One region of the Pseudomonas sp. L5B5 genome, then DNA from elsewhere that is predicted to be linked to it. Evidence: predicted binding sites of a transcription regulator. Region 1 holds the regulator's gene; each other region holds the start of a gene.
What was found. The regulator FliA, encoded in region 1, starts transcription of late flagellar genes. The targets are predictions, from matches to a motif close to CTAAAGTTTNNNNNNNNNNNGCCGNTAA.
Positions count from the first base shown of each region.

Region 2: the regulator FliA is predicted to act here: its motif matches at 2,063-2,090, upstream of LGQ10_RS02870 (methyl-accepting chemotaxis protein).
Region 3: the regulator FliA is predicted to act here: its motif matches at 2,514-2,541, upstream of LGQ10_RS27075 (methyl-accepting chemotaxis protein).
Region 4: the regulator FliA is predicted to act here: its motif matches at 2,359-2,386, upstream of LGQ10_RS20185 (methyl-accepting chemotaxis protein).

Region 1 is NZ_CP084742.1:2,355,689-2,359,941, reverse strand. It holds gene flhF (flagellar biosynthesis protein FlhF) at 1-730, shown strand, start outside; gene fleN (flagellar synthesis regulator FleN) at 849-1,679, shown strand; gene fliA (RNA polymerase sigma factor FliA) at 1,676-2,416, shown strand; gene LGQ10_RS10650 (chemotaxis response regulator CheY) at 2,583-2,954, shown strand; gene LGQ10_RS10645 (protein phosphatase CheZ) at 2,985-3,773, shown strand; gene LGQ10_RS10640 (chemotaxis protein CheA) at 3,786-4,253, shown strand, end outside.
Region 2 is NZ_CP084742.1:649,144-653,396, forward strand. It holds gene pnuC (nicotinamide riboside transporter PnuC) at 1-178, opposite strand, end outside; gene LGQ10_RS02870 (methyl-accepting chemotaxis protein) at 301-1,935, opposite strand; gene LGQ10_RS02875 (undecaprenyl-diphosphate phosphatase) at 2,229-3,059, shown strand; gene LGQ10_RS02880 (DUF1294 domain-containing protein) at 3,056-3,478, shown strand; gene LGQ10_RS02885 (MmcQ/YjbR family DNA-binding protein) at 3,475-3,819, opposite strand; gene LGQ10_RS02890 (LysR substrate-binding domain-containing protein) at 3,834-4,253, opposite strand, start outside.
Region 3 is NZ_CP084742.1:5,876,992-5,881,244, forward strand. It holds gene LGQ10_RS27065 (inorganic phosphate transporter) at 1-1,104, opposite strand, end outside; gene LGQ10_RS27070 (transporter) at 1,356-2,378, opposite strand; gene LGQ10_RS27075 (methyl-accepting chemotaxis protein) at 2,653-4,253, shown strand, end outside.
Region 4 is NZ_CP084742.1:4,432,421-4,436,673, reverse strand. It holds gene LGQ10_RS20190 (Ca2+-dependent phosphoinositide-specific phospholipase C) at 1-149, opposite strand, end outside; gene LGQ10_RS20185 (methyl-accepting chemotaxis protein) at 267-2,243, opposite strand; gene LGQ10_RS20180 (LysR substrate-binding domain-containing protein) at 2,437-3,357, opposite strand; gene LGQ10_RS20175 (NorM family multidrug efflux MATE transporter) at 3,515-4,253, shown strand, end outside.

The DNA.
Region 1 (4,253 bases):
GCGCATGCTCCTGGCGCACCTGGCGCGGATGATCCTGACGCCGGAAGTCGAGCCTCTGGAAGAAGGCGGGGTCATTGCCATGGTCGGTCCTGCCGGCATGGGCAAGACCACCACCCTGGCCAAGCTGGCGGCGCGCTACGTGCTCAAGTACGGCGCTCAGAACATCGCGCTGGTGAGCATGGACAGCTACCGTATCGGCGCTCAGGAGCAGCTCAAGACCCTGGGGCGCATCCTCAATGTCTCGGTGACCCATGTCGATCCCGGCCAGTCCCTGGCCCAGGCCCTGGACCCGCTGCTGCGCAAGCGCGTGGTGCTGATCGATACCGCCGGCCTGCAAGCCAGTGACCCGGCGCTGCGCATGCAGCTCGAAAGCCTGGCCGGCCGCGGGATCCGGGCGAAGAATTACCTGGTGCTGGCCACCACCAGCCAGAAGCAGGTGCTCACCGCTGCCTACCACAGCTACAAGCGCTGTGGTCTGGCTGGGTGCATCCTGACTAAACTGGATGAAACAGCCAGCCTCGGCGAGGTGTTGAGCCTTGCCATCGGTCACGAACTGCCGGTTGCCTATCTGACCGATGGGCCGCGGATTCCTGACGACCTGCACCTGCCTCGCCGGCATCAGCTGGTGAGTCGCGCCGTGAGCGTGCAGATGCAGGAAGAACCCAGCGAAGAGGCCATGGCCGATATGTTCGCTGACCTGTACCACAACCCGGCCAAGCGGGTCGGTTGAGGTACTCATGGATAGATTGCAGTGTATCTACATCGATGGTCTGCCAGGCATTGTTCCAATGGTGAACACGCAGCCAGTTATGTGGCCCCGTCTAAGTAAGACAAGGTAAAGAAAGAACATGGGCAGCATGCATCCCGTACAGGTGATTGCGGTGACCGGCGGCAAAGGTGGCGTCGGCAAGACTAATGTGTCAGTGAACTTGTCCCTGGCTCTGGCTGAGCTCGGCCGGCGAGTCTTGCTGCTGGACGCCGACCTGGGATTGGCCAATGTCGATGTCCTGCTGGGCCTGACCCCCAAACGTACCCTGGCCGATGTCATCGAGGGCCGCTGCGAGCTGCGCGATGTGCTGCTGCAGGGGCCTGGTGGCATTCGCATCGTGCCGGCTGCCTCGGGCACCCAGAGCATGGTGCACCTGAGTCCCGCCCAGCATGCCGGCCTGATCCAGGCCTTCAGCGACATTGGCGACAACCTCGATGTACTGGTGATCGACACGGCTGCGGGCATTGGTGATTCGGTCGTCAGTTTCGTGCGCGCGGCCCAGGAAGTGCTGCTGGTGGTCTGCGACGAACCGACCTCGATCACCGACGCCTACGCGCTGATCAAGCTGCTCAACCGCGACTACGGCATGAACCGCTTCCGGGTCCTGGCCAACATGGCCCAGAGCCCCCAGGAAGGGCGCAACCTGTTTGCAAAGTTGACCAAGGTCACGGATCGCTTCCTGGACGTGGCCTTACAATACGTCGGCGCAGTTCCCTACGACGAAAGCGTGCGCAAGGCCGTGCAAAAGCAGCGTGCGGTCTATGAGGCCTTTCCTCGTTCGAAATGTGCATTGGCATTCAAGGCCATCGCGCAGAAAGTCGATACCTGGCCACTGCCTGCGAACCCACGCGGGCACCTGGAGTTCTTTGTCGAGCGGCTAGTGCATCAAACAGCGGGACCGGTGCTATGACTGCCAGTGGCTACAACCTCTACAAGAAGTCGGCGCGTGACAGCCAGTACGAACTGATCGAGCGCTATGCGCCCCTGGTCAAGCGTATTGCCTATCACCTGCTGGCGCGGTTGCCGGCCAGCGTTCAGGTAGAAGACCTGATTCAGGCCGGGATGATCGGATTGCTCGAAGTGTCGACCAAATACGATGCGAGCAAGGGCGCGAGTTTCGAAACCTATGCGGGTATCCGTATCCGCGGGGCGATGCTCGACGAGGTTCGCAAAGGCGACTGGGCACCGCGTTCAGTGCACCGTAATACACGCATGGTCAGTGATGCCATTCGCGCAATTGAAGCTAAAACCGGTCGTGACGCTAAAGATCACGAGGTTGCGGCCGAACTTCAATTGAGTCTCGACGATTATTACGGGATTTTGAACGACACCCTGGGCAGCCGGCTGTTCAGTTTCGACGACCTGTTGCAGGACGGCGAACATGAAGGGCTGCACGAGGATGGCGCCAGTGCTCATCTCGAGCCGTCACGGGACCTGGAGGATGAACGCTTCCAGGCCGCGTTGGCGGATGCGATTGCCAATTTGCCGGAGCGCGAGCGACTGGTGTTGGCGCTGTACTACGACGAAGAGCTGAACCTCAAGGAAATCGGTGAGGTCCTGGGGGTCAGCGAATCGCGGGTCAGCCAGTTACACAGCCAGTGCGCAGCCCGCTTGCGGGGGCGTTTGGGGGAGTGGCGAGCGCGCTGATAGGCAGTGTGGGGACACTGCGCCCAAGACCGGTCAGGCCTGGCGCCTTGCCGGTCTTGCAGTATGTGCTCCATGCAGTCGTTGTGTGTTATGCCGGATTGATTGAACGGCGCGCCCAGATACTGGACGCGTTTAAGACTGCTTGGAGGTCGAATTGGACAAGAACATGAAAATCCTCATCGTTGATGACTTCTCAACGATGCGGCGGATCATAAAAAACCTGTTGCGTGATCTGGGTTTCACCAACACGGTCGAGGCCGACGATGGCACTACCGCCATCCCGGTACTCAACAGCGGGAGCATCGACTTTCTGGTAACGGACTGGAACATGCCAGGCATGACCGGCATCGATCTGCTGCGCCATGTGCGCGCCGATGAAAAGCTCAAGCACCTGCCGGTACTGATGGTGACTGCCGAAGCCAAGCGCGAGCAGATCATCGAGGCTGCCCAGGCTGGTGTTAACGGCTATGTCGTCAAACCATTCACGGCCCAGGCGCTGAAAGAGAAGATCGAGAAGATCTTCGAACGCATCGGTTGAGATGCGTAACCATTGCGCCACGGGGGAGCTATGGAGCATAACGAATCTTCACTGGGCGACTTTGAGTCGACCCTGAAAAAACATGCACTGGAACTGGTCGAGAGTCTGGAGAAGGGCAGGTTCGGCGAAGCCGTGCAACTGATCCATGAGCTCAACCAGACCCGTGACCGCGGCCTGTACCAGGAAGTGGGCAAGCTTACCCGCGAGCTGCATAGCGCGATCGTCAATTTCCAGATTGACCCGCACATGCCGCAAGCCGAGGAAGTTTCGCAGATCACGGATGCCACCGAGCGCCTGTCCTATGTGGTCCGGCTGACGGAGGCTGCGGCCAACCGCACCATGGACCTGGTGGAGAGCAGCACCCCGCTGGTCAACGGCCTGAGCGCTGAAGCCCAGGCCTTGAGCGTGGACTGGGGGCGCTTCATGCGGCGCGAGGTCGGAGCCGAGGAGTTTCGCGAGCTGGCGCGTCGGGTCGACGGTTTTCTGACTCGCAGCGAGCAGGAAACCCGCACCATCTCCGGTCACCTCAACGACATTCTGCTGGCGCAGGATTACCAGGACCTCACGGGCCAGGTGATCAAGCGTGTGACCCAGTTGGTCACGGAAGTCGAAAGCAATCTGCTCAAGCTCGTCTTGATGGCCAGCCAGGTCGATCGTTTTGCCGGTATCGAACATGACCGCGAATCGATCCTGGCGGAAAAAGATCCGCAAAAACATCTCGCCAAGGGTGAAGGTCCGCAGATTCATGCCGATAAACGGGAAGACGTCATGTCCGGTCAGGACGATGTTGACGATTTGCTTTCCAGCCTTGGATTCTAGGAGCACCCATTAATGAGCTTCGGCGCCGATGAAGAGATCCTTCAGGATTTCCTGGTTGAGGCCGGCGAGATTCTAGAGCAACTGTCCGAACAACTGGTCGAGCTGGAAAGCCGGCCGGATGATGCGGATCTGCTCAACGCAATTTTTCGCGGTTTTCACACTGTTAAAGGGGGCGCCGGCTTCCTCCAGCTCAACGAGCTGGTGGAGTGCTGCCACATCGCCGAGAACGTCTTCGACATCCTGCGCAAGGGTGAAAGGCGAGTCGATTCGGAACTGATGGACGTGGTGCTCGAGGCATTGGACACGGTGAACAGCATGTTCGGCCAGGTCCGTGAGCGCACCGAGATCACTCCTGCGACACCTGAACTGTTGTCCGCCCTGGCACGCCTGGCCGAGCCGGCCGGCGCCGAACCGGCTCCCGCCCCCGTGGTGGAAGAGGTGGTGGAAGTTGCGGTGCAACCCGAGGCCGAGGCCGCATCG
Region 2 (4,253 bases), 1.7 Mb from region 1:
GCAGTACGGCGTAGACCACCTGCAGCAGCATGTCGGAATAGAGTTTGACCTCGAAGAAGATCCAGCTGTAGAGCAGCACCATGACCAGGCCGACCGGCCAGCACCAGGGGTTCTGCCGGACTGTCAGCCAGACGGCGATGACGCCGAGCGCGGCGGCAAACAGTTCAAGCCCGGACATGATGTATTCCTTGGGGAAATGAAGGAGGGGGCGGATTGTACCCAGACTGGGGAGCGGACGTCAGGTGTCGGTTGAATCCGCCTGCGCACCGAGCGCTGGCGGATTCGAACCGGGCTGCGGGGTCAGACGCGGAACTGCCGGAGCAGGTTGTTGAGCTGTTCGGACAGCTCCTTCAAATGACGGCTCGCGGCGCTGGAGTGCTGGGCCGCCTGGGCTGTTCCCTGGGACAGGCCGGCAGCCTGGCCGACGTTGTGGTTGATGTCTTCGACCACATGGGCCTGTTGCAGCGTGGCACTGGCAATCGAGGCGTTCAGGTCGTTGAGGGTACGCAGGGCCTGGCCGATGGCAGTGAGGCTGGTCCCGGCCAGCCCGGCCTGCTCGATGGTCGCCTGGGAGGCCCGGCTGCTGTCGCCGATCACCCGCACTGCCGCCTCGGAATGATTTTGCAGGCGTTCGATCATGCCCTGGATTTCCGCGGTGGATTGCTGGGTGCGCTGGGCCAGAAGGCGTACCTCGTCGGCCACCACGGCAAAACCGCGTCCCTGTTCACCGGCGCGAGCGGCCTCGATGGCAGCGTTCAAGGCCAGCAAGTTGGTCTGCTCGGCGATGGAGCGGATCACTTCCAGCACCGAGCCGATCTGGGTGCTCTCGGCGGCCAGGGTGCGGATTACCTCCACGGCCTGGTCGATGGTCCCGGAAAGCTGGTCGATCTGCTGCAGGCTGCTGTCGATGTTGACCTGGCCCTGCCGGGCCCGGACCTCGGCTTCGCGGACTTCTTCGGAGGCATGTTCGGCGCTGCGCGCGACGTCCTGTACGCCGGTGGTGACCTGGCTGATGGCGGCGGCCACTTGGTCCATCTGCAGTGATTGTTGCTGGCAGCGTTCCTGGGCCCGTGAAGCGTTGCTGCCCAGGTCACTGGACGATTGCGCCAGGGCGGCGGCGCTGGATTGCAGCTCGGTCACGACCCCGCGCAACTTGGCGGTGAAGCCGTTGAAGTGCCGGGCCAGTTCGGTGACTTCGTCCTGGCCGTGGGTGTCCAGGCTGCGGGTCAGGTCGCTCTCGCCGCTGGCGATGTTGGCCATGGCGTGCACCGTTTCGCGCAGCGGGCGCACGATGCTGCGCACGATCAGTACCACCAGCGCGCCCATCAGCAGGGCGATCACCAGGCCTACGGAAGAGGCCCGCAGCACCTGGGCCTGGAACTCCTGTTGCAGGTCATCGATGTACACCCCCGAGCCGATGATCCAGCCCCAGGGCTGGAACAGCTGGATATAGGAAGTCTTCTGTACCGGATCCTGGGCGCCAGGCTTGGGCCAGCGGTAGTCGACCATGCCGGCGCCCTTGCTCTTGGCCAGGGTCACCATTTCGTTGAACACCTCGAAGCCGTCCGGGTCCTTGATCGAGGCCAGGTTCTGCCCATCCAGCTTGGGGTTGGCCGGGTGCATGATCATCACGGGTGTCAGGTCGTTGATCCAGAAATAGTCGTTCTGGTTGTAGCGCAGCCCGCGGATCGTCTGCAGCGCCTGCTGCTGTGCCTGCTCGCGGCTCAGGCTGCCGGCGGCCTCCAGCCCCTGGTAGTAATTCAGCACGCCGGCGGCGGTCTGGACTACGTGCTGGGTTTTCTGTGCCTTGGCCTGGTACAGGTCCCCGTGAATCTGCTGGAGCATCATCACGCCCAGGATCACCAGGGTCAGTACCGCCACGACCAGGATCAGCCACAGGCGCTGACTGATGGACATTTTTCGCAAGCTATTCATTATCCGGTCACTCCAGCTTCTTGTTCTTGTCATGAACGACTCCGAGCATCCAAGCACGCTTGTTCATGGGCGCCAACCCTACGGAAGTCCAATAACACCGCGACGCGTTTTGCGCCTGTCTGATAGGATTTCGGCGCCTTCCTGCAAAACCTGAAGATTTCTGGCTTTTTCACAGGATTTTCATGGGTTTGTGCTGATATTGAGAGCGCCGGGTTCTCGGCTAAGCTCGACGCAGTGAACGTTATGACTATTAAAAAAGAGGCATGCCATGAGCGTGCCTCGTTGGGGGATTGATGGACTTTTGGACCGCCGCACAAGCATTGATACTCGGGGTCGTCGAAGGCCTGACGGAGTTTTTGCCCATCAGCAGCACCGGGCACCAGATCATCGTGGCCGACCTGCTCGACTTTGGGGGCGAGCGGGCAATGGCCTTCAACATCATCATCCAGCTGGGGGCGATCCTGGCGGTGGTCTGGGAGTTCCGGCGCAAGATCCTGGACGTGGTGATCGGCCTGCCGACCCAACCCACGGCCCGGCGCTTCACGGCCAACCTGCTGATCGCCTTCTTTCCGGCGGTGGTGCTGGGAGTGATCTTCGCGGACCTGATCCATGCCTACCTGTTCAACCCCATCACCGTGGCCACGGCCCTGGTGGTCGGCGGTATCATCATGCTGTGGGCCGAGCGCCGGGAGCACCAGGTGCATGCCCAGACCGTGGACGAGATCACCTGGCAAGATGCCCTCAAGGTGGGGTTCATCCAGTGCCTGGCGATGATCCCGGGCACTTCGCGATCCGGTTCGACCATCATCGGCGGGCTGCTGTTCGGCCTTTCGCGCAAGACGGCCACCGAATTCTCGTTCTTCCTGGCCATGCCGACCATGGTCGGCGCTGCGGTGTATTCCGGCTACAAGTACCGGCACCTGTTCCAGCCCGATGACCTGCCGGTGTTCGCCATCGGTTTCGTCACCGCCTTCATCTTCGCGATGATCGCAGTCAAGGGCCTGTTGAAGTTCATCGCCAGCCACAGCTATGCAGTGTTCGCCTGGTACCGCATCGCCTTCGGTCTGCTGATCCTGGCCACCTGGCAGTTCGGCTGGGTTGACTGGGCGGCGGCCAAGGCGTGAAGACTTCCCGGCGTGAGCAGCGTCCAGGCAATGGTGGGCGGATCCAGCACCCCCAGGCCAAGCTGCTGGTGTTCCTGCTGTTGTGTGCCTTGCCGCTGTTCGGGGCCCTGTCCCTGTGGTGGCGGGGTGGGTCGATCATTGCACTGGTGGCGTATGGGGCGGTCAGTCTGCTGACCTTCCTGCTGTATTGGCACGACAAGCGTCGCGCGCAAGAGCAGGGCCAGCGTACGCCGGAGAATGTCCTGCATGCCCTGGAGCTGGCCGGTGGCTGGCCCGGGGCCTTGCTGGCGCAACAGCTGCTGCGGCACAAGACCCGCAAGTTGTCCTATCAAGTGCTGTTCTGGCTGATCGTGGCCCTGCACCAGGTGTTCTGGATCGATCGGCTGTTCCTGGACAGCGGGTGGTCGAGGCTGTTCTAGAGCAGCAACCCAACCTGCGTCCGCTTGGGCAACTTGGCTACCACCAGTTGATGGGAGCGCTGCAGCAGCTGCTTCAGCTCGACGGCGGCAAGGGGGTAGGGCACCTGCATGATGATCCAGTGGGCCCGGGCCAGGTAAGGTGCCGGGGCGATGCCCGGGCGATCCACGTGACCCAGGAACAGTTCCGGGTCGACCTTGAACGCCAGCGAGTCACCGCGCAGGTTCTGCACGGCGAACATCTTGTTGCCGGCGATGGAAAATACCCGGACACCCCCCCATTTGTAGTCCTCCTGCGCGCCTGGCAGGTCCAGGCAGAAGCTGGCGACTTGCGCTTCGCTCATCGGGGGCGTGGCTTTCACAGCAGTCGTTCTCCACAGTTTTCGAAGGTTTCGCGCAAGTGCTCGATCCATGCCCGGACAGCCGGCAGCACACCGCGACGGTGAGGATACACCGCCTGCAGCCAACCGCCAGGCAGCGACCACTCTGGCAACAGCTGGACCAGTTGGCCGCTGGCCAGTTCGTCTTCGCAATACAGCATCGGCAGCACCGTGCAGCCCAGGCCGGCAAGGGCACAGGCCCGACGCACAATGAAGTCGTCGATGCCCAGGCGTGCTTCCAGGGCCAGTTCGCAGGCATTGCCCTGCTGGTCCAGCAGGCGCAGGTGTACCAGGCGGTCGGCCTCCAGGGCGCCGAGGATCGGCAAGTGCCGCAGGTCTTCCGGATGCTCCACCGGGTGTTCACGCAGAAACGCCGGCGATACCACCATCGCGGTTTG
Region 3 (4,253 bases), 3.3 Mb from region 1:
TGGCACCTTGGCCAGCGAACCGTAGCCCTTGACCTCGGTGCCGATGGCGCCGGTGAGGGCGGCCAGGGCCGGAACCAGTTCCGGCGTCGCCTGCTTGCTGCGCATGTACTCCGAGAGCACCGCGCGCGGGTCGGCCGGTGCCGCCTGTGGGTAGCTCTTGACCAATGCCTGTTGGGTGACCTCGGCCACCGCGGCAAACTGCAGCGACTGGTCGGCGGGCATGGTGCGGTTCAAGGCGTAGGCCATGGGCAACGTGCCCACCAGGATCAGCATGATCAGGCCCATGCCTTTCTGGCCATCGTTGGAGCCGTGGGCGAAGGACACTCCGGTGCAGGTCAGGATCAGCAGGCCGCGGATCCACCACGGCGGTGGGGTGTCGCCCTTGGGTGCCTTGTACAAAGCGCGATTCTTGACGAACAGGCGCAGGGCCACTAGCAGCAGGGCGGCGAATACGAAGCCGATCAGCGGCGAGAACAGCAGGGCGTAACCGACCTTGGTGGCCTGGCTCCAGTCCACGCCGCTGGTGCCATCGCGACCGTGCATTAGGGCGTTGGCCACGCCGACCCCGATGATCGAGCCGATCAGGGTATGGGACGAGGAGGCAGGCAAACCCAGCCACCAGGTGCCGAGGTTCCACAGGATGGCGGCGATCAGCAGGGCGAAGATCATGGCGAAGCCGGCGGAAGAGCCCACCTGCAGGATCAGCTCCACCGGCAGCAGGGCAATGATGCCGAAGGCCACCGCGCCGCTGGACAGCAGCACCCCGAGGAAGTTGAACAGGCCCGACCAGACCACCGCGAACTGGGGTGGCAGGGAGTGGGTATAGATCACCGTGGCCACGGCGTTGGCGGTGTCGTGGAAGCCGTTGACGAATTCGAAGCCCAGGGCGATCAGCAACGCGACGCCCAGCAGCAGGAACGGGGTCCAGGTGGTGACCGTGGTACCCAGTTCGTGCATGTCGTGCATCAGGCTGTAGGCGGTGAACAGCAGGCCCATGGCCAACACCGCGAAGAACACCACCAGGGTGAAGGGGCTGGGTTTCTTGTCCAGTTGTGGTTTGGCGTCGAGGCTGGGGGGCGCGGCGCTCAGAGAAGGGGTGGCCATTGCTGGACAATCCTGTGGCTGGAAGGAGTGCAGTCCATGATCGTTGCCAAATGTTACAAGCAGACTGCCTCAGGTCATGGTTTGTGCAATTGGCCAGCCCGTTGATCCGTTTGCCCACCCTGGCGGCTCGTGCGCAGCCTGCGGCAGCGGCCACACGAGGCGAGGTCTGCGTGCATCACTGATCCACGGCGCCCTGTAGCCGCTGTCGAGCGCCAGCGAGGCTGCGCACGGGCGCGTAGCGGCCGCAGGGTTCAGTAATCCTGGCGCTTGCGAAAGGCCCAGCGTCCGGCGATCACGGTGAAGGTGGCCACCAGCGCCACCAGGATCCAGAAACCCTCGGGGTCGGCGGAGAGGGGAATGCCGCCGACGTTCATGCCGAAGAAGCCGGCGATGATATTGATCGGCAGCGCCAGCACCGTGACGACGGTCAGGGTGAACAGCGTACGGTTGCTCTGCTCGTTGAGGTTGGCGGCGATTTCCTCCTGCAGCAGCTTGATCCGCTCCCCCAGGGCCGTGAGGTCATTGATGATCAGGGCGAACTCCTCGGTGGACTTGCGCAGCTCCTTGACGTCTTCCTTCTGCAACCATGGCGGCGGGCGGTTGAGCAGGCGCAGCAGCGAGCCCGGCTCCAGGGCCAGCAGCCGCTGCAGGCGCACCAGCACTCGGCGCATGGCCCCCAGTTCGGCACGATTGGTCGAGGCCCGGGCGGCCAGCAACTGGTCTTCGATCTGGTCGACGCTGAGGCTGGTCTTGCGCACGATCTGGGTCAGCACTTCGCCCTGGTCGCGCAACAAGTGCACCAGCAGTTCCAGGGGCGAGCGGAAGTGCTCGCCGGCCTTCACCGAGGAGCGCAGCTTGTCCACCGAGTGCAGGGGCTGCAGGCGGGCGCTGATGATCAGGTTGCTGCGTACGCAGACCCACAGGGTGGAGATGTCCGAGGAGACCATGTTGCCGAAGTTGAACACCACATCGTTGACCACTGCCAGCAGGGCCGAGTCCACGTGCTCGATGCGGGTCGAGCGCGAGCCTTCGTGCAGGGCCTCGAAGAATTCCTCGGGCAGTTGCAGGTGGGCCTTCATCCAGCGTTCGCAGGCGGCATGGGCCAGGTTCAGGTGCAGCCAGAGGAACTGGTCGTGGTGTTCGGGAGCCTGCAGGGCTTGCAGCGCCTTGGCCGAGTCCAGTTCGCAACCACGTTCGCCGGGGCGAAAGCGGTAACCGTAGAGCAGGCCGAACAGGTCGGAATCGCGGTGACTCTGGTCGAGGCTGTGGTTCATGGAGGCTCGCAGGAGGAACAGTGCCTGGCGCGGATTTCACAGGTTCACTTGGGCTCGATCATGGCAAGGTCTCTTGACGTTTTTGTGACAGTTGCAAGTCCATGATTCGCCCCGTTCTACCAGTGGTCGGAGGCCCTCAAGATTGTCCGGGCGAGGCCGATCACTGCTCACATGCAGTACGCATTCGGCCCGGCTCGAATGCACCTGACAGGGAAGTTCGGACTTACGCATGGCCTTATCGGGCCTGTTTCCTCCCTGCCATGAGATCTTCTCGATGTTTTTGCAAAAATCCCTGAGGGCGCAAATTCTCGCCCTGCTGAGCGGCAGCCTGCTGGCGGTGTTGTTGATCGCCCTGGCGTGCTTTCAATTGCTGTCCAACGGTGTGCAGAACTATCGCCAGCTGATCGAGGGGCCGCTGCACAGTTCGCAACTGATCGATGAGGCCAACCTGCAGTTCAAGATCCAGGTGCAGGAATGGAAGAACGTGCTGCTGCGGGGCAAGCAGCCTCAGGAACTGAACAAGTACTGGCAGCAGTTCGAGGACCGTCAGCGCGATGTCCAGACTATTCTGGGGCAACTGGTGCAGACGCCGGAGCTGGAACCTTCGCTCAAGAGCCGGGTACAGCGCCTGGCCCAGGAGCATCTGGCCCTGGGCCAGGCCTATCAGAGAGCCCGTGACGCCTATGTGGCCGGTGGTGCCGATCCGAGTGCCGGTGATGCCGCGGTCAAGGGCCTGGACCGTGCCGCCAGCGACCAGATGAGCGAGCTGGTGACCGAGTTGCGCAAGCAGGGCGAGCGGCAGTCGCAGCAGATCAGCAGCGCGGCCGATCGTACGGTGTGGCTGGGCATCCTGGTGATGCTCATCTCCGCCCTGCTGATCGGCCTGCTCAGCTTGTGGCTGGTCAACCGCAGCCTGGTGGAGCCGATCCGCCAGTTGATCGACTACGTGGCCCAGCTCAGCCGTGGCCAGTTCTCCCAGCGAGTGGACAGCACGCGCCAGGATGAACTGGGCAAGCTGGCAATGGCCGCCAATACCCTGCGCGATTTCCTCGCCCAGACCTTCACCAGCCTGCAGCGCAGTGCTTCGGACCTGGATACCTCCAGCGGTGAACTCAACGCCATCGCTACCCTGATGTCCCAGGGCACCAATGAGCAGTTCAGCCGCACCGATCAGGTGGCCACGGCAATGAACGAGATGTCCGCCACTGCCCAGGAGGTGGCGCGTCATGCCGCCGATGCTGCCCGTGCCGCAGATGATGCCGATCAGTCGGCGCAGCAGGGCGAGCAGGTGATGCAGAGCACCATCGACAGCATCACCCGGATGCGTGGCGAGATCGCCAACACCGCCACGGTGATTCGTCGCCTGGAAGCCGACAGCGGACGGATCGGCAAGGTGCTGGAAGTGATCCAGGGCATCGCCGAGCAGACCAACCTGCTGGCCCTCAACGCGGCCATCGAGGCGGCCCGGGCCGGCGAGGCCGGGCGTGGTTTCGCCGTGGTCGCCGATGAAGTGCGCAGCCTGGCCCAACGCACAGCGGCGTCGATCACCGAAATCAACCAGATCATCCAGACCGTGCAGACCGGTGCGGTGGATGCTGCCCACGCCATCGAGAGCGGTCAGTCGCGCAGTGAGCAGAGTGTGCAGCAGGTGACCGAGGCCGGGGCCATGCTGGAGCGCATCACCCAGGCGGTGGAAGCGATCCGCGACATGAACCGGCAGATCGCCACGGCGGCCGAGGAACAGACCTCGGTGGCCGAGGACATCTCGCGCAACCTCACCGAGATCACCAGCATTGCCAGCACCAACCTGGACAATGTCCAGCGCACCGAGGCGGCAAGCCGCAACCTGCATGCCCTGTCAGGTCAGCTGAACGA
Region 4 (4,253 bases), 2.1 Mb from region 1:
TGGCAGGCCACCTGGGCAATTCGGTTGAAGGGCGTACCCCAGGACGCCGGGGCGATGAACGCCGGGCTTTCCTGGCTGAATGCACCTGGGCTGAGCAACAGGGTCGAGACAGCCAGGGCACGGGGAAGCAAACGAGAGAGATGAGTCATGCCAGCTCCTGCTAAGAGGGAAATCCTTGAAGGGCAATCTACTGCTCATCTGTTTTAGTCCAACCCGGCGCCATTGCAACTTGCGCCCTGCGGTAACGCGCCGGAGGGCGAAGCAGTTCAGCGGAAGCGATCGACCTCGTGGCGCAGGTCGGCAGCCAGGGTTTCCAGTTCACGAGCGGTGACGGCCAGGTTGGACACTACCTCGCGCTGTTCACTGTTGGCCTGGGCGATGCTCTGCAAATTGCGACTCAGGACCGTGGCGGTGCTGCTCTGCTCCTGGGTCGCGGTGCTGATGGCGGAGAACTGCTCGCCCGCGCTCTGGCTCTGCTCGTCGATCAAGGCCAGGGCCGAGGCCACGCCGGCATTGCGCGACAGCCCTTCCTGCATCAGGTGGTTGCCCTGCTCCATGGTCTGGATGGCATTGTCGGTTTCCTGCTGGATGCTGCCGATCATCTGGGAGATTTGCGCAGTGGCCTCGCGGGTGCGCGAAGCCAGGTTGCGCACCTCGTCGGCGACCACGGCGAAACCACGCCCCTGTTCCCCTGCCCGGGCCGCCTCGATGGCTGCGTTGAGCGCCAGCAGGTTGGTCTGGTCGGCGATGGCGGTGATCACCCCGACGATCCCGCCGATTTCCTGGGACCGCTGGCCCAGGGTGTTGATCACCGCCGCCGTGCTGCCCAGGGCCCCGGCGATCTGCTCCAGGGACGAAGACGCCTGCTCCATGGACTCACGCCCGATGTGGGTCTGCTCGGCGTTTTCCTGGGCCAGGCGCTGGGTGTTGCCCATGTTGTCGGCGATGTTCAGCGACGTGGCGCTGAACTCCTCCACCGCCCCGGCCATGCTGGTGATTTCCCCGGACTGCTGTTCCATGCCTTCATAGGCACCGCTGGAAAGCCCGGACAGCACCTGGGCCCGGCCACTGACCTCGGTGGCGGAACGGCGAATGTGCTCGACCATGGTCGACAGGGCCTCGCCCATCTGGTTGAAGCTGGCGGCCAACTGGCCGATTTCATCGTGGCTGGAGACACTCAGCCGCGCGCCCAGGTCGCCGCCGCCCAGGGCCTGGGCCTGGCGTACCAGGTCGCCCAGGGGCGCCAGCTTGCTGCGCAGCAACCAGACCGTTGCCCCCACCGCCAGCAGCATCGCCAGCAGGCTGCCGATCACCAGGCGCAGCCCGACGCTCCAGGTCACCGCGCGGATCTCGGCCTTGGGCATGCTCGCCACCACCGACCAGGGACCGTCGGCAAACGGCATCGCCAGGCTGTAGAAGTCCTCGTCACCATCGCTCCAGAAACGCCCCTTGCCCGGCGCCTTCGCCATGTCCGCCAGGACCTGCGCCGCCTGGTCCAGTGCCTGCACACCAGCCGGTGGCACCAGCCACTTGTGCTGTTCGTCGAGCAAGGCCAGGGAACCGCTCTGGCCAATGCGAAAACGCTTCAGGTTGGCGAACTGCGCATTCTGCGCGTCGGTGTAATCGAACCCCACGAACAGCACGGCGATCACTCGCCCGCTGCGGTCCGTTACCGGCGTGTACTGGGTCATGTAGAACCGCTCGAACAGCAGCGCCCGGCCAACGTAGCTCTGCCCCGCCATGAGCTTCTGGTAGGCCGGGTGGGCATGGTCGAGCAAGGTGCCAATGGCGCGACTGCCATCCTGCTTGCTCAGGGAGGTGCTGACCCGGATGAAGTCATCGCCACTGCGCACGAACAAGGTCGCGACTCCGGCGGTCATCTGCTTGAACTGGTCCACTTCATCGAAATTGTTGTTCAGCACCACACTGCCCAGGTGCAGGCCGGGGGTCTGTGCCCCCGCCACGCTCACCGGTTGGTCGGGGTGCACGCTCAGGCCACTGCGAAAGCGGTTCTCGAACAGCCCGCTCAGGCGCTGGGTGCTTTCACGCAGGCTGCCATGGAAGGTGTTGAGCTGGTCGGCCAGCAGCCGGGCTTCGCTGGCCAGGTGTTCTTCGCGGGTATCGAGGTTGGCCGAATCCAGCGAACGCAAGGCGAACAGGGTGCTGCCACTGATCACCAGGGCGAGTATCAAGGCAAGGGCAAGCCCTAGCTGGGAGGCTATCCGGGCACGGGGTTGGGACATGATGGCTCCTGGCCGAGAAGGCGGATCATCCTGATCAAGTGGCACGCTCGGCAGCAATAATTCCAAGATTTTCTAGTAAGTTAGGACCTTCCTGAACGCTGGTTCCATGTCCCAGGATTCGGCGGCTCCCGGCAATACTTGAGCGACTTGCAAGGATATATCTCAAGCCATGCCAATCGGGTGCTTCAACGTTTCAGCCCAGGCGCTCCACCACAGGCAGTTGCATGGCCTCGACCTCCCCTTGCAGGAAGTCGCTCAGGCGCCGCAGTCGCTCGCCGCCAGCCCGGGTCCTGGGCCACACCAGATAGTAGTTCAAGCCACTGGCCACCGCCGTCGGCCAGGGCAGGCTCAAGCGTCCCTGGGCCACGTCCTCGGCGACCATCAACAGGTCGCCCATGGACACGCCATACCCCCGTGCCGCAGCGATCATTCCCAGTTCCAGGGTATCGAATACCTGCCCGCCCTTGAGCGAAACCTGGCCGGCAAGCCCCATGTGCTCGAGCCAGCTGCGCCAGTCCCGCCGGTCCGGGGTCGGGTGCAGCAACTCGGTGGTCGCCAGGCGTGCCGCATCCCAGGGCTGATCGTTGAGCAGGTTCGGCGCCCCCACCGGGATCAGCAGTTCGGGAAACAGGCAACTGGACTCCCAGTCGGCGGGAAAGTGGCCATTGCTCAGCAACACGGCACAGTCGAAGGGCTCCTGGTTGAAGTCCACCGAGTCCACATCCATCCAGGCGCTGGTGAGCTGCACCTCATTGCCCGGTTGCAAGTGACGAAAACGACTGAGCCGCGCCAGCAGCCAGCGCATGGTCAGGGTCGAAGGGGCTTTCATGCGCAAGATGCCATCCTCGCCGCGCAGGGTGCCGCAAGCCCGCTCCAGGGCACCGAACCCTTCGCGGATACCCGGCAGCAGCAGGCGTGCAGCCTCGGTCAACTGCAGGTTGCGCCCGTTGCGCTGGAACAGCCGGCAGGCGAAGTGGTCTTCCAGGGTACGGATATGCCGGCTGACGGCACTCTGGGTGATCGACAGCTCCTCGCCAGCACGGGTGAACGAACTGTGCCGGGCCGCCGCTTCAAAGGCGCGCAGGGCATAAAGAGGAGGAAGACGACGGGACATGGATTCGCTCCGACAACGCAATAGCGCAACGCTACCAGAAAGTACTTGGGATGAGTTTTTATCATGCCAGCAAGTATTTTTATCCCTTTGTGCTATGACCCAGAAGCGCCGAGAATCAGCGCTTTCCATGACTCTTCCTTGATCGAGCCTGATGACCATGCAGCATCCAGCACGCACCGAACTCTGGGCCATCCTGCGGCTGGCAGGCCCGCTGATCGCCTCCCAGCTGGCCCACATGCTGATGGTCCTCACCGACACCCTGATGATGGCCCGGCTCAGCCCGCAGGCCCTGGCCGGTGGCGGCCTGGGCGCGGCCAGCTATTCCTTCGTATCGATCTTCTGCATCGGCGTGATTGCCGCGGTGGGTACCCTGGTGGCGATACGCCAGGGCGCCGGGGACATCGAGGGCGCTACCCGCCTGACCCAGGCCGGCCTGTGGCTGGCCTGGATCATGGCCCTGGTCGCCGGCCTGCTGCTGTGGAACCTCAAGCCCTTGTTGTTACTGTTCGGCCAGACCGAAAGCAACGTCCAGGCTGCCGGCCAGTTCCTGCTGATCCTGCCCTTCGCGCTGCCCGGGTACCTGAGCTTCATGGCCTTGCGCGGCTTCACCAGCGCCATCGGCCGCGCGACTCCGATCATGGTCATCAGCCTTGCAGGGACTGTGGCCAACTTCCTGCTCAACTACGCCTTGATCACCGGCATGTTCGGCCTGCCCAAACTTGGCCTGGTGGGTATCGGCCTAGTGACCGCCATCGTCGCCAACTGCATGGCGCTGGCGCTGGCCTGGCACATCAGGCGCCATCCCGCCTACGCCCCGTATCCACTGCGCGAGGGCCTGTCCCGGCTGAACGTCCACTACCTGCGGGAACTGTGGCGCCTGGGCCTGCCCATCGGCG